Regions from separate parts of the Geobacillus sp. CAMR5420 genome, predicted to be linked through region 1. Evidence: riboswitches for the same ligand, from Rfam matches in the RefSeq annotation. Region 1 holds a riboswitch; each other region holds the start of a gene.
What was found. A riboswitch is a leader RNA that binds a small molecule or an ion and turns the genes downstream of it on or off. The one in region 1 is predicted to bind cobalamin.
Positions count from the first base shown of each region.

Region 1 (4,312 bases):
GAGATTCCCTGTACAGCGGCCGCATGACGGGCAATGACGCCGAAGAAGGCAAAGATCCAGCTGACGGCCCACGCGCATCCAATGGCGAAAACGCCCGCAAGCGCCACACTGGCGATCCCTCCTTCCGGACGGTAGCCGATAAGAAATCCCATGACAAACGTCAGGGTGGTGGCGATGACATAGCGGACTACATCGGCTAATAACGCCCCAGCCAACGGAGCGATGCGGGCGATCGGCAGCGATTTAAAGCGGTCGAACACGCCTTTATCCATATCATCGCGAAGTTGAACTCCTGAAGTGACGGAAGCCCCGATCAACGTTTGGATGAGAATGCCGGGAATGATCATGGGCAAGTAGTTATGAACATTCCCCGCGATGGCTCCACCAAAGATGTAGGTAAACATCAAGGTGAAGATAATCGGCTGAAAAGTGACGTCAAATAATTGTTCGGGTGTGCGCCGCACCTTCAACAAACCACGATAGGCCATCGTCAGCGAATTTCGTACAGCTTGGGAAACGCTTGTACGGTTTTTCTGTTGGCGTTTGACCTCCAATTGAGGAGACACTGGTTTCATCTCATCGCTTCCTCCCTTACATCATTGGATTCATCTGCACGTTTTTCCACTCCATGGCCGGTAATGGTCAGAAAGACCTCATCGAGGGTTGGTTTTTGCACACTTAACTCGGTTAAGTGGATGCCCTCTTGACGCAAAGCGACAAGCAGGTCCGTCACATGGTCTGGATCGGCCATCGGCGCCGTGATGTTCCCGGTTTCTAAGGATACCGTCGGCCGAACATGGAGAACGCGCTCAATGATGCGCTTGGCCGTTTCGATCTCTCCAGGATGTTGCAGCTTGACTTGCAATGACGATTGACCGATGGACGCCTTGAGTTCATCGGGTGTCCCTTCAGCGACGACTCGGCCGTGATCAATTACGGCGATGCGGTCTGCCAATTCGTCCGCTTCTTGTAAATATTGGGTTGTCAGCAGCACCGTTGTTCCCATATTCACCAAGCGCCGGATCGTTTCCCACATTTGATTGCGCGTGCGCGGGTCGAGTCCGGTGGTCGGTTCGTCAAGAAAAATGAGCGGCGGCTGGGCAATGAGGCTGGCGGCGAGATCCAGACGCCGGCGCATACCGCCAGAGAAATGTTTCAATGGGCGCTTGGCTGCTTCTGTCAAACCAAATTCCTCCAATAATTCGCTTGTTTTTCGCCTTGCTTCTGTTCGGCTCAGTCCCAGAAGCCTAGAAAAGATCATTAGATTCTCTGTTGCGCTGAGCGTTTCGTCAACAGAGGCGTATTGACCGGTGACACCAATCAATTGCCGGACGACTTGCGGTTGTTTGACGACGTCGTACCCAAAAATTTGGGCGGAACCGGCGTCCGGGCGCAATAACGTCGCTAACATTCGGATTGTCGTTGTCTTGCCGGCTCCATTGGGGCCCAGCACACCATAGATGGTGCCCGCGCGCACACGCAAATTGAGACCGTCCACGGCCCGGTGGTCGCCAAAGGTTTTCACCAATTCGTGTGTTTCCACTGCCCACTCTTGATGGGCGGGTGAGATTTGGGGTCTGTATCCCATTTTGTGTCCCCCTCCTTCGTATGATTCTCGTACATGGTGAATCGTAGCATGCTTTTATGAACAGAATGTGAACAACGGAATGATTTTTTGAGGAAGAGAAAATTTGATTCGCCCACTCTTGCAATTCTCCCGGTTTTGGTATATGCTTGTTCCATCAGGATGATCATCTACTATATATTGTTTTGTTCTATTTTTTAAACAACTATATATCGTTGCGCCAAGCAATGGTGTCCATCAGGACTTAATAGGGAATCCGGTGTGAATCCGGAACTGCCCCCGCAACTGTATGTGCGGACGAAATGGGATGGCCACTGGCGGCAAGAGCCATTCGGCGCGCCGCTGGGAAGGCCCCAAAGTAGGACGATGCACGAGTCAGGAGACCTGCCTTGCTTGGAACGTTTCATGTTCTTCGGGGTGTGAGAAGATGAAACGATAGGGGAAAAGAAAAAGGGTTTCGTATGCCTTTTTTCCGTCTGTCGTTTCATCCGCTCGCCTGCCCGAGCGGATTTTTTATTGAAGGAGTGGGGAAACGAATGACCGCATTGACGAAAATGATCATCATCGATGACCAAGGGAAGCCGGTTTCTTTTTCACGTGAAGAGTTTGCGTCGCTGATTGGGCAAGCCGCCGCTGGATTCGGCCGTCTGTCGCTTGATGAATACGTCGAGCGTGTTTGGCAGCTTCTCAGTCGAAAGGAGTCCGTCACGGTAGAACAGCTGCACCAAACGGCTATTTTGGAAGGACTTTCTTACATTGATGAAGATGAGCCGGACTGGACATTTGTGTGCGCCCGGCTGTATTTGCAGCAACTGTACCGCGAGGCGGCGCGGCAGCGCGGGTACGATGCGCGCGAGCGATATGGTGATTTTTATTCATTAATCGTTTCTTTGACAGAACAAGGGGTGTACAGCCCGCTATTGCTTGAGCGTTATACGAAAGAAGAGATCGAGACGGCTGGCTCATTTCTTGATCCAGGCAAAGACTTGTTGTTTACGTATATCGGGCTGCGCACGCTCGCTGATCGGTATTTGGCCCGCGATTATGAGCGGCGGCTGTATGAATTGCCGCAGGAGCGGTTTTTGGTCATCGCCATGACGCTAATGGTGAATGAACCACCCAAGCGGCGCCTTGAGCTCGTGAAGGAAGCGTATTGGGCGTTAAGCAACTTATACATGACCGTGGCGACGCCGACGCTTGCCAATGCCGGAAAGTCATACGGCCAGCTGTCGAGCTGCTTTGTCGACACGGTCGATGACAGCTTGCAAGGGATTTATGACAGCAACACCGACATCGCCAATTTGTCGAAATCGGGCGGCGGCATCGGCGTCTATTTAGGCAAAATCCGTTCGCGCGGCAGCGACATCAAAGGATTCAAAGGGGTCTCCTCCGGCGTCATCCCGTGGATGAAGCAGTTGAACAATACAGCGGTGAGCGTCGATCAGTTAGGACAGCGAAAAGGGGCCATTTCCGTCTATTTGGATGTATGGCATAAAGACATTTTTGCGTTTCTCGATGCGCGGCTCAACAACGGTGACGAACGGCTGCGGACGCATGATTTGTTCACCGGCGTTTGCATCCCTGATTTGTTCATGGAGCAAGTCGAACAGCGCGGCGACTGGTATTTGTTTGATCCGCATGAAGTGCGGAAGGTGATGGGGTTTAGCTTGGAAGATTTTTATGATGAGGAAAAAGGGTGCGGCAGCTTTCGGGAGAAATACTGGCAATGTGTCAACGAACCAAGACTGTCGAAAGAAAAAGTGCCGGCGATCGAAGTGATGAAAAGCATCATGCGCAGCCAGCTCGAGTCGGGGACGCCGTTTATGTTTTACCGCGATGAAGTGAACCGGCAAAATCCGAATCGCCATCTCGGGATGATCTACTGCAGCAACCTTTGCACGGAAATCGCGCAAAACCAAAGCCCAACGGTGATGAAGCGGCAATATGTAAAAGACGGGATGATCATCATTGAAAAAATACCAGGCGATTTTGTCGTCTGCAATTTATCGTCGATCAACTTGGCGCGGGCGGTGACCGATGGGGTTTTGGCGCGGCTCATCCCGATTCAAATGCGGATGCTCGATAATGTCATTGATTTAAACAATATTCCGGTGCTGCAGGCCGGCCTGACGAACGAAAAATACCGCGCTGTCGGACTTGGAACCTTTGGCTGGCATCATCTTTTGGCGTTAAAAGGCATTCGCTGGGAGTCGGAGGAAGCGGTCCGCTATGCCGACGAGCTGTATGAAACGATCGCGTATTTGGCGATTCAAGCGAGCATGGAGCTCGCCAAAGAGAAAGGGAGCTACCCGGCGTTTCCGGGGTCGGACTGGCAGACGGGCGCTTATTTTGAGCGGCGCGGCTACCAAAGCCACGGTGAACTCGATTGGGATCGGCTGAAGCAAGATGTGGCCCGCTACGGGATGCGCAACGGCTATATCATGGCCATCGCCCCGAACGCATCGACGTCGATCATCGCTGGCAGCACGGCGAGCATTGATCCCATTTTCTTAAAAGTATACGCCGAGGAAAAGAAAGATTATAAGATTCCCGTTACGGTGCCGGATTTAAACGAACAGACGACATGGTATTACAAATCGGCGTACCATATCGACCAACGTTGGAGCATCAAGCAAAACGCCGCCCGCCAGCGCCATATCGACCAAGCCATCTCCTTTAACTTCTACGTCATGAACACGATTAAGGCAAAAGAGCTGCTCGATTTGC
Region 1 is NZ_JHUS01000024.1:8,305-12,616, forward strand. It holds gene DI44_RS11795 (ABC transporter permease) at 1-575, opposite strand, end outside; gene DI44_RS11790 (ATP-binding cassette domain-containing protein) at 572-1,588, opposite strand; cobalamin riboswitch at 1,797-1,992, shown strand; gene DI44_RS11785 (ribonucleoside-diphosphate reductase subunit alpha) at 2,047-4,312, shown strand, end outside.

Region 2 (4,312 bases), on a different contig from region 1:
CGGCTTTTGGGCAAGCGCCCGCGCCAAATAGGCGCGCTGCCGCTCGCCGCCGCTTAGCCGCTCAAGCGGCTCATCGATTTTGTCAGCCAAGCCGACCGCACGAAGCGCTTCTTGAACCGCCGCTTCATCCTCTTTCGTCCACGTCGGAAACAAGCCGCGCTGATGGGCGTAGCGGCCGAGCGCCACCGTTTCTCTCACCGTATAGCCGGCCGCCGCCTCCACTGTCTGCGGCAGGACGGCGGCAAACCGCGCCCATTGCTTCGCAGACAGCGCCAAAAGCGGCTGGCCATGAATCTTGATCTCACCGCTGGCAAGCGGAAGCTCTTTGCAAATGAGTTTCAGCAGCGTCGTTTTTCCGCTGCCGTTCGGCCCCACGATGCCAAAAAGCTCCCCTTTTTCCACGGAAAACGTCACACGATCAAGCACTTGCTTTGATCCATACCGATGCGATACGGCCCGCACCTCGAGCATCATCATCCCATCTTTCGCTTCATTTTTCGGAAAAACAAGACGGCAAATAGCGGGGCGCCGATCAGCGCGGTGATGACGCCGATCGGCAGTTCGCGCGGTTCGATGATCGTCCGCGCCGCCACATCGGCAAGCACAAGAAACGCCCCGCCGTACAAGAGCGATAGCGGCAAGAGCACCCGGTAGTTTGGCCCGCACACAAGCCGAACCATATGCGGAACAACGAGCCCAACAAAACCGATCGTCCCGGACACCGACACCGCCGCGCCGGTGAGCAGCGCCGCCGCCGTCAAAATGATGACTTTTCGGCGCGTAACATCAACGCCGACATGAAGCGCCGCCGCCTCGCCAAAAGCAAACGCGTTCAACTCGCGGCCGTTGGCGAGAAGCACCGCCGCGCCGATGAGAAAAAACGGCAACAAAAGCCCGCTGTATTTCCAGCCGCGCATCGCGACGCTCCCCATCAGCCATGAGATGATTTGCCGCAATTCTTCCCCGGTCAAAGCGATCATCAGTGAAATGAAGGCGCTGAAAAACGCGCCGAAGATAATGCCGGCTAAAATGATCGTCTCAACCGACAGCTGCGGCTCAACCGCGCGAGTGAACGCCAAAACGGCGACAAGCGTCGCCATGCCGCATAAAATGCTCACGATCGGCAGCGTGAACGTGCCAAAGAGCGGCCATTGCCAGCCGAGAAAGATGACGAGCACCGCCCCGACCGAGGCGCCGGACGAGACGCCGAGCGTGTACGGATCGGCGAGCGCATTTTTCAGCAACCCTTGGAACGCCGCGCCAGCCAGTGCCAATGACGCCCCGACCAAAAAAGCGAGCACGACGCGCGGCAAGCGGATCGCCATCACGATCGGCACCCAATCGGCCGGAATGTCAGACGGAAGCGGCATACCAAACCATTCGGACGCAAGAATGCGAACAATAGAAGAAAAGGGAATCGACAGCGATCCTGTCGATATCCCTACGAGCAACGATAACATGGCCGCCGTGACGGCCAATATATACATCCACGTTTTACTTGAACACATCCGGGTAAATGGCTTTGGCAAGTTCCTCGACCCCTTCGACAAGGCGCGGACCCGGGCGGCTTACTAAGTCGGTGTTGACGTCATACACCCGCTTGTTTTTCACCGCCGGCACGTCTTTCCAAGCGGCGCGCGCAAACACTTGCTTCGCTCCGCCGTATGTCGTGATGATAACGTCCGGCTTATAGGCCACTGCTTTTTCTTCCGTCACCATCGGCCAGCCTTCCAAGCTGCCGGCGACGTTTTTCGCTGAAATCACTTGAAGCATCTCATCCATAAACGTCCCTTTGCCGGCCGTATACAGCTGCGGCGGCGGCGACACTTCAATCCAGACGTTCGCTTGTTTGTCCGCCGGGATTTGTTTCGCTTTTTCTTGAATTTGCGCAAGCTTCTCTTTCATATCCTTAATCACTTGCTTCGCTTTGTCTGTCGTCCCGGTCGCTTTGCCGATCAATTCGATGGACGCATACACATCGTCGAACGACTTCGCGTCATTCACGACAAGCACGGTGATGCCGGCGTCTTTCAATTGCTTGAGGCCATCGCGCGAGTTATGGGCGCTTGACGCGTGGGCCAAGACAAGATCCGGTTTGAGCGAAATGATTTTCTCGACGTTGAATTCCATGCCGCCGATTTTCGTTTTCGTTTTGACGTCTTCCGGATAATTGTCAAAATCGCTGACGCCGACGATCTTATCGCCCAACCCCAACGCATAGGCGATTTCCGTATTGCTTGGGATGAGCGAGACGATCTTTTTCGGTTCCGCTTTGATCATGACATCCTCGCCAAGCCCGTCTTTCACCGTCACCGGAAACGCCGCTTGTTCCGTTTTCGGTTCTTCTTTTTTCGCAGGCTCGGTGCTGCCATTCGCCCCGCCGCAGCCGACGAGCACGGCGGCCAAAAGGAAGAACACCGCCACCACCGCCGGCCATGTCCAACGTTTCATCCGTCATTCCCCCTTCAGTGATGTATGTACAATAAAAAACGCCCATTCCGCCTAAATCTGGGAATGAGCGCGAAACAGACCGCCAATGGGCACAACAATGCCCTGTACGACTGTTTCCGCGTCTCACCCCCCGAAGATTCGGAAACTGCGGCAAGCAAGGCAGGTCTACTGGCTCATGCTTCATCCTACTCTGAAGCCTTCCCGTACGGAAAACAGCGCAAGCCATCTGTCCGTACAGTGGCGATTTCATTTCGTCCGCATTGACAGTTGCGGGGACAGCTCCGGATTCCCACCGGATTCCCTATTAAGCCGTTTCGGCACCTTGCTGCGAATGGATTCAGTTATGGGATATGGACATTTTTATAATAATGCAGCGTTTAGCATTTGACAACTATGAATTTACAGCACTTCACCTTCCCACTCTTGCAGACAATCGAGATGGATTCATAACCCATGTTTCATACGGAACAGAGCATTCCCTTTTCATCGCATCGAGCACCCGCGATTTCAAATGCGGCCATGTCACATATTCATCAATATTCGACTCATCGATCAACACAAACTTCGCCTTTTGAATTTCCTCAGGCTGGGGAGAAACGTTTCCTTTCACATATGTCGCTTTAAATACAATGTTTATGATATTTTTAGTTTCATTGTAATACACGCCGCTGACCCCGATGAGACGGATGTCAACGCCAGTCTCTTCATACACCTCGCGATGAACGGCCCGATCGAGCGGCTCGCCTGGTTCAACTTGTCCGCCCGGCATTTCCCACGTATCGGAGCGGTCATAGCTTTTAACAAGCAAAACCTCTCCCGTGTCATTCGTAATATAGGCTGAAACGGTGATAATGGCTTGTTGGTGTTTATCCATCAAGCTCTCCTCCTACATCGCGGAATGATCCTAGCCCTCTCCTGCAGAAAAAAAGCAGCTGCCCCATCTATACTGCCATCTTGAAAAAAATAAGGAAAATCCGTGGTGCTAGTTGAACATTAACGCCTCACGTGATGACACAGCGCAAGAGGGACAAGATCTCCACAACAGCATAGGCATGATGTTGTCCGTGCCTCGCTAGTTGGTGACGGATCTATTAGAAAAACTCTATTTAACGGAAAAACGGAGCAACCGACAACAACAGTTATATCGAGAGCGTTCAGGGAACATCTCCCTAGTGAATAAGTTTCCAATGACATACTGATACCCTGCTCGTTCCGAAGTAAAACAAAACAACTTTCCAAGAATATGAATGGCGATTATGACCCATTTCCTTGCTTTAACAAATGACGATTTCAGCGCTACAATACATTTAGAGCCGCCAGACAGTTGCGCTGATACCAAGAACAAGATCGCCGTATATTGCTTTTGAATTTCCGCTTGATCCGTTGTAAAATGAAGACGCTCTTGTATGGGATTTCTCCTTTCTAATGTTAGGTGAGCACTTTCATTTTAAAAGGAGATTTTCATACAAGGACTATTTTTATGCTCGTCTGATTTTATCTAGCACCACGGGTAACTAAACATCATGCAATACATATCTTTTTATATATATTCAGAATTTAACTTCTTCTTATAATTGATAACGCGGTAAAAATAGAGTGTAAATTAAAAATTTCCAATAATGATTTATAATTGTACATGTAACAGATAGCAATGAAATCTATACCAACGCGGCTGCTCTACCCCGTTAATCTTTAATTGATCAAATACCCATTCAACGCATTATGGAGATCAAACAGACACTTTTCAAATCCAGTTTTCAAGAAGACAGCAATCACATAACCATAGGCACCTTTTGTTTCTCCACTATTCCAGCGGTTAATCGAGAAAACAAAAAGAATTCTCACTTGTTCAACCGTTCTT
Region 2 is NZ_JHUS01000050.1:101,070-105,381, forward strand. It holds gene DI44_RS05680 (adenosylcobinamide amidohydrolase) at 1-477, opposite strand, end outside; gene DI44_RS05675 (iron ABC transporter permease) at 474-1,508, opposite strand; gene DI44_RS05670 (ABC transporter substrate-binding protein) at 1,495-2,451, opposite strand; cobalamin riboswitch at 2,592-2,791, opposite strand; gene DI44_RS05665 (NUDIX hydrolase) at 2,861-3,325, opposite strand.
Region 2: another riboswitch for cobalamin. It lies ahead of DI44_RS05670 (ABC transporter substrate-binding protein); the one in region 1 lies ahead of DI44_RS11785 (ribonucleoside-diphosphate reductase subunit alpha).

Region 3 (4,312 bases), on a different contig from region 1:
CGATGCCGACTTCACGCCGCCATTGCGCCCAATCGGCGCCGCGTTCGTACATGTTGCGCCCTTTCCAATACACCGCTCCTTCCTGCGCCCGCAGCAGCCCGTTCAAATGAAGAAACAACGTCGTTTTGCCGCAGCCGTTTGGCCCGATCAAGGCGCATTTTTTTCGCTCTGGAATTTCCCAATCAATCCCATTCAGCACATACCGTTCTGCTTGATAAGCGTATTTCACTCGTTCCATCCGCAGCAGCAACGTTTTCACCCTTTCCACCATGTCCACCCAAGCAGCAAAGCCATGATGATGCCGGCCGCAACATCGACAAGAGGCACATGCGCTTTTTCCCGCTGATGCGTATGCCCGGCCGACGCGACGCCTCCACGCGCCGCAAGCGAACGGCTGAACGCTTCATACGACTGCCACGTTTTCACCCACAGTTGGTACATCAGCATCCCGCCATGCCGCCAATGCGTTCCTCCGCTGCGGGCCCGCAATGCCAGCATCAGCTCTGCGGCCGCCTGCTCGAGCAAAAAGATAAAGCGATACATAAGAAAACAAAGTTCCACGAGCGCCGCCGGCAGCCGCATTCGCCTCAGCACCGCAATCAAGTCCGGCGCCGGCGTCGTAATGAGAAGGAAAAACAAGCACGACCAGGCGGCAAGGGAGCGAACGGCGAGCTTTGCAGCCGGCTGCAGCTGGCTGTCGATGAAAGTTATTTGAAAAGGAACCGACACGGACACAACGAGCGTCAGCAGGCTGAGCCCTAAAAAAACGGAGGCGGCGAGCATCGCTTTTCCATACACGGAAAACGGCACTCGTGCGCGAGCGACAATCCAATACGCCATTCCGATGAGCACAAGCCATTGTTCGCGCCAGCCGCCCATCATGACAACGGCAAGCATAACAAACGCCACGATCAGCTTCCACTCCGCCCGCCATGCCCGCAGCCGGTTGTCATACGCCCAACGGTCAAACTCGCGAATCATGGTTGTTTTTCCGCTCCGAACGCCCTTTGTACAACCCGACGACGTAGCCGATCACGCCGGCGCCAAGCGCGGCTTGCAGCGAGAACAGAAGCGTTTCGACTTCGCCGCCTGGAGGGGTGAAGATCGACTCAAACCACGGCCGGTAATGCGGGTTGAGCGTTTGAATGGCTTTTTCCGCCTGATCGTCCGTTCCACCGAATTCCGATCCGCGCGCCCACCAAAGCGGAATGATGACAAGCAAAGCAGCCAGCAACACGAGCAAGCCATTTTTCTTCATCGCATTACGCCCCCTTTTCCTTTTGGAACAGCGGAGAAGCTTGATAGGAGGAAAGCCAGTTCCAGACGATTACCGTTATGATGCCTTCCGTCACCGCCAACGGCACTTGAGTAATGGCAAAAATGCCGGCGAATTTCAAAAACGAGGCGGTGACTCCCCCATCAGGAGACGGAAACGCCAAGGCAAGCTGCAGGGACGTCATGACATATGTAGCCAAATCAGACAAACAAGCGGCAAGAAACAAAGCCGCTCGATTGGATACCGCCCCTTTTCGGCACAGTTGATACACTCCGTACGCGACGAACGGGCCGACGATCGCCATCGACATCGCATTGGCCCCAAGCGTCGTCACTCCTCCGTGGGCAAGAAGCAGCGCTTGAAAGAGAAGAACGACTGTGCCGATCACCACCATCACCCATGGTCCAAACAAAACCGAGCCGAAGCCGATCCCGGTCGGATGCGAGCTGCTGCCGGTGACGGATGGAATTTTCAGCGCCGACAATACAAACGTAAACGCACCAGCTAACGCCATCAGAAGCTTATGTTCGGGGTGCTGCTTCAGCGTATGCACAAGCCGCCGCAATCCGAACACAAAGAACGGCAAAAACAGCAGCCACCAAAACAGCGCCCATTTGACAGGCAAAAATCCTTCCATAATGTGCATGGCATACGCTTCATTTTCATTCGTCAACCAAAAATAAGCAGTGAATAAAGCCGCCATTCCGCTCCATCGAACCGCTCTCTTCATTTATCCCTTCACTCCTTTCACGCTATGTTCGGTTTTTCGTTTTCCGCTTGGCGCCTCCCGCAGGCCGGCCGGCGTCAACACCAATTCGCCTTCGTATTCATACGTCGCCCATTCCAAAAGAGGCAGCCCCTCATCCAAATGGGCGCGCACAACCTCCTTTGCCCGCTCCGGCGTCATCTGTCGATACCAAACGCCTTGTGGATAGACGATCATCACGCACGCGTCTTGGCATCGTCCGTTGCAGCGCGTCCTTGTTGTATGGACAGCATCGTCAAGCCCGAGGCGGGCGATCTCCTCGCGCACCGCGGTTGTCACGTCATCTCCGCCATGGCGGAGGCACGTCCCTCCGTTGCAAATGAGCACATGATGCTTCATTCCCCGCAAATCCCACGTCGCCACCAAATCCCCCCTTTTGCTAGAATGGTAGAATGAAATGCGGCAGACGGACGGTTTTTCGACAAAAGAAAAAGCACCTCTACAGCAGAGGTGCAGAAAAATGTATACGAAAGCCGTAAACGGCCCAAACAGGGCCCCTAAAGCCGTCATTCTCCCGCACGTCTGCCTATAGTCCCGTAGGCATCCGTCCGATCCAAACAAGGCAGGTCTCCTGACTTAGGATCATCGCTTGGCGGCGTCTTCCCGAAGCATCCTTCAGTGACTTGTTGCCGCAAAGCTCTCCATCACAGTGGCGGGCACCGTGCCGGATTTTCACCGGGCTTCCCTTTTCACCCAAGCCCTTAAGCAGGCTTAGGCACCTTGTTTGTCTTACCGCCATATATGCGCTGTCATGGAACAAGCATCCGTTTTCATCGTAGTACAACCAATGCGTTGCCGTCAACCGTTTTTTGCCGACAAATCTTTGTTGGCGACGACAACGCCGTCCGCATCAGCGTACACGTACGCCCCTGGCTCCCAGCGGACGCCGCCAAACTCGAGCGCAACGTCGCGGGCGCCTTTTCCTTCTTTTTGGCATTTCGAGCGGGCGTTCCATTTCAACCAGAACGATACATCTCCAACTTGTCCAGGTCTAAGACAAATCCAGCGCCCAGCAATATATCCAATCCTAACAAACCGTTAATCCCCTCATAGTCCATCCCGCTAAAATCAATTTCATACTCTCTTAGCTGGAAAGAATCTAGCTGAATACAGTCTAATTTTTTTGTAAACGCGTACTCTTTCCCACCGATTCCGTAATAAGCCACAATACGATCGCCCGGCTCTACCCGCAAATGAATATCTTCTACTGCATTTTGAGAAATCACTGTTTTCGCCGCACCAGTATCAATCACCATATTATGAATCAACTTAGACCTTCCTTGATAAACGATTTCGATCGATGCAAACAGCAAGCCTTCACGATATTCAATCTGCATAATGAAATTTCCCTCTCAGGCCAATCGCTCCCCGAACTTTTAAAACAATCTCCTTGTGGCTAGTATGATAAACAAGCTGATTCCCTTTCGATTGCAGCAACTCACGAGTTGCATCCTTGTCCGAAACCGTTCCGATAACAGCCACCTCTTCAATGATTTCTTGATCTCCCTCTAAATGGGACTTTAATACTTGTAATTTCACAAATTGATTTGGATACAATGAACGCACTTCCTGCCATTCCATCTCCATCGCCTCAACCTGTTCGTTGTATTGAACGAGACTCGACCGCAGCCGTCAACCATTTTTCGCCAACAAATCTTTGTTGGCGACGACAACGCCGTCCGCATCAGCGTACACGTACGCCCCTGGCTCCCAGCGGACGCCGCCAAACTCGAGCGCAACGTCGCGTGAGCCTTTTCCCTCTTTTTTGCTTTTCACCGGGCATGTGCCGATCGCCATCACGCCAATCGGCATGGCGCCAATTTCCGCTGAATCGCGGATGCAGCCGTGGATGATGACGCCAGCAAGCCCCCTCTCGCAAGCGATTTGCGCCAGCCGGTCGCCTAATAGCGCGACGCGGCGCGAGCCTTTTCCATCGACCACGAGCACCGTCCCCGGCGGCACCGTCTCCAGCGCTTCTCGGACAAGGACGTTGTCTTCAAACACATCGACCGTCGCAATCGGCCCGGAAAACGCCCGCTTTCCGCCGTACGATTGGAACGGCAACTCGCATACTTGCAACTCGTCTAAAAATTGATCGCATAAATCGGCTGTTTTCATTGTCGCTCTCCCCTTTCATGTTTTGCATTCGCCGTCATTCGCCAAAATCCTTCTGCCTCAGCAGTTTTTTGTCGACGATCTTTCATTCGAACGACTGACACGAACGCGGCGATGTGAACCAAACCATTGTGTGGCCGTCAATCGCTTCGATG
Region 3 is NZ_JHUS01000039.1:85,761-90,072, forward strand. It holds gene DI44_RS07715 (ABC transporter ATP-binding protein) at 1-271, opposite strand, end outside; gene DI44_RS07710 (CbiQ family ECF transporter T component) at 256-981, opposite strand; gene DI44_RS07705 (energy-coupling factor ABC transporter substrate-binding protein) at 965-1,258, opposite strand; gene DI44_RS07700 (energy-coupling factor ABC transporter permease) at 1,263-1,979, opposite strand; gene DI44_RS07695 ((2Fe-2S) ferredoxin domain-containing protein) at 2,007-2,405, opposite strand; cobalamin riboswitch at 2,586-2,780, opposite strand; partial or broken gene DI44_RS07690 (hypothetical protein) at 2,841-3,059, opposite strand; gene DI44_RS07685 (retropepsin-like aspartic protease) at 2,999-3,379, opposite strand; gene DI44_RS07680 (hypothetical protein) at 3,369-3,623, opposite strand; gene rraA (ribonuclease E activity regulator RraA) at 3,675-4,160, opposite strand.
Region 3: another riboswitch for cobalamin. It lies ahead of DI44_RS07695 ((2Fe-2S) ferredoxin domain-containing protein); the one in region 1 lies ahead of DI44_RS11785 (ribonucleoside-diphosphate reductase subunit alpha).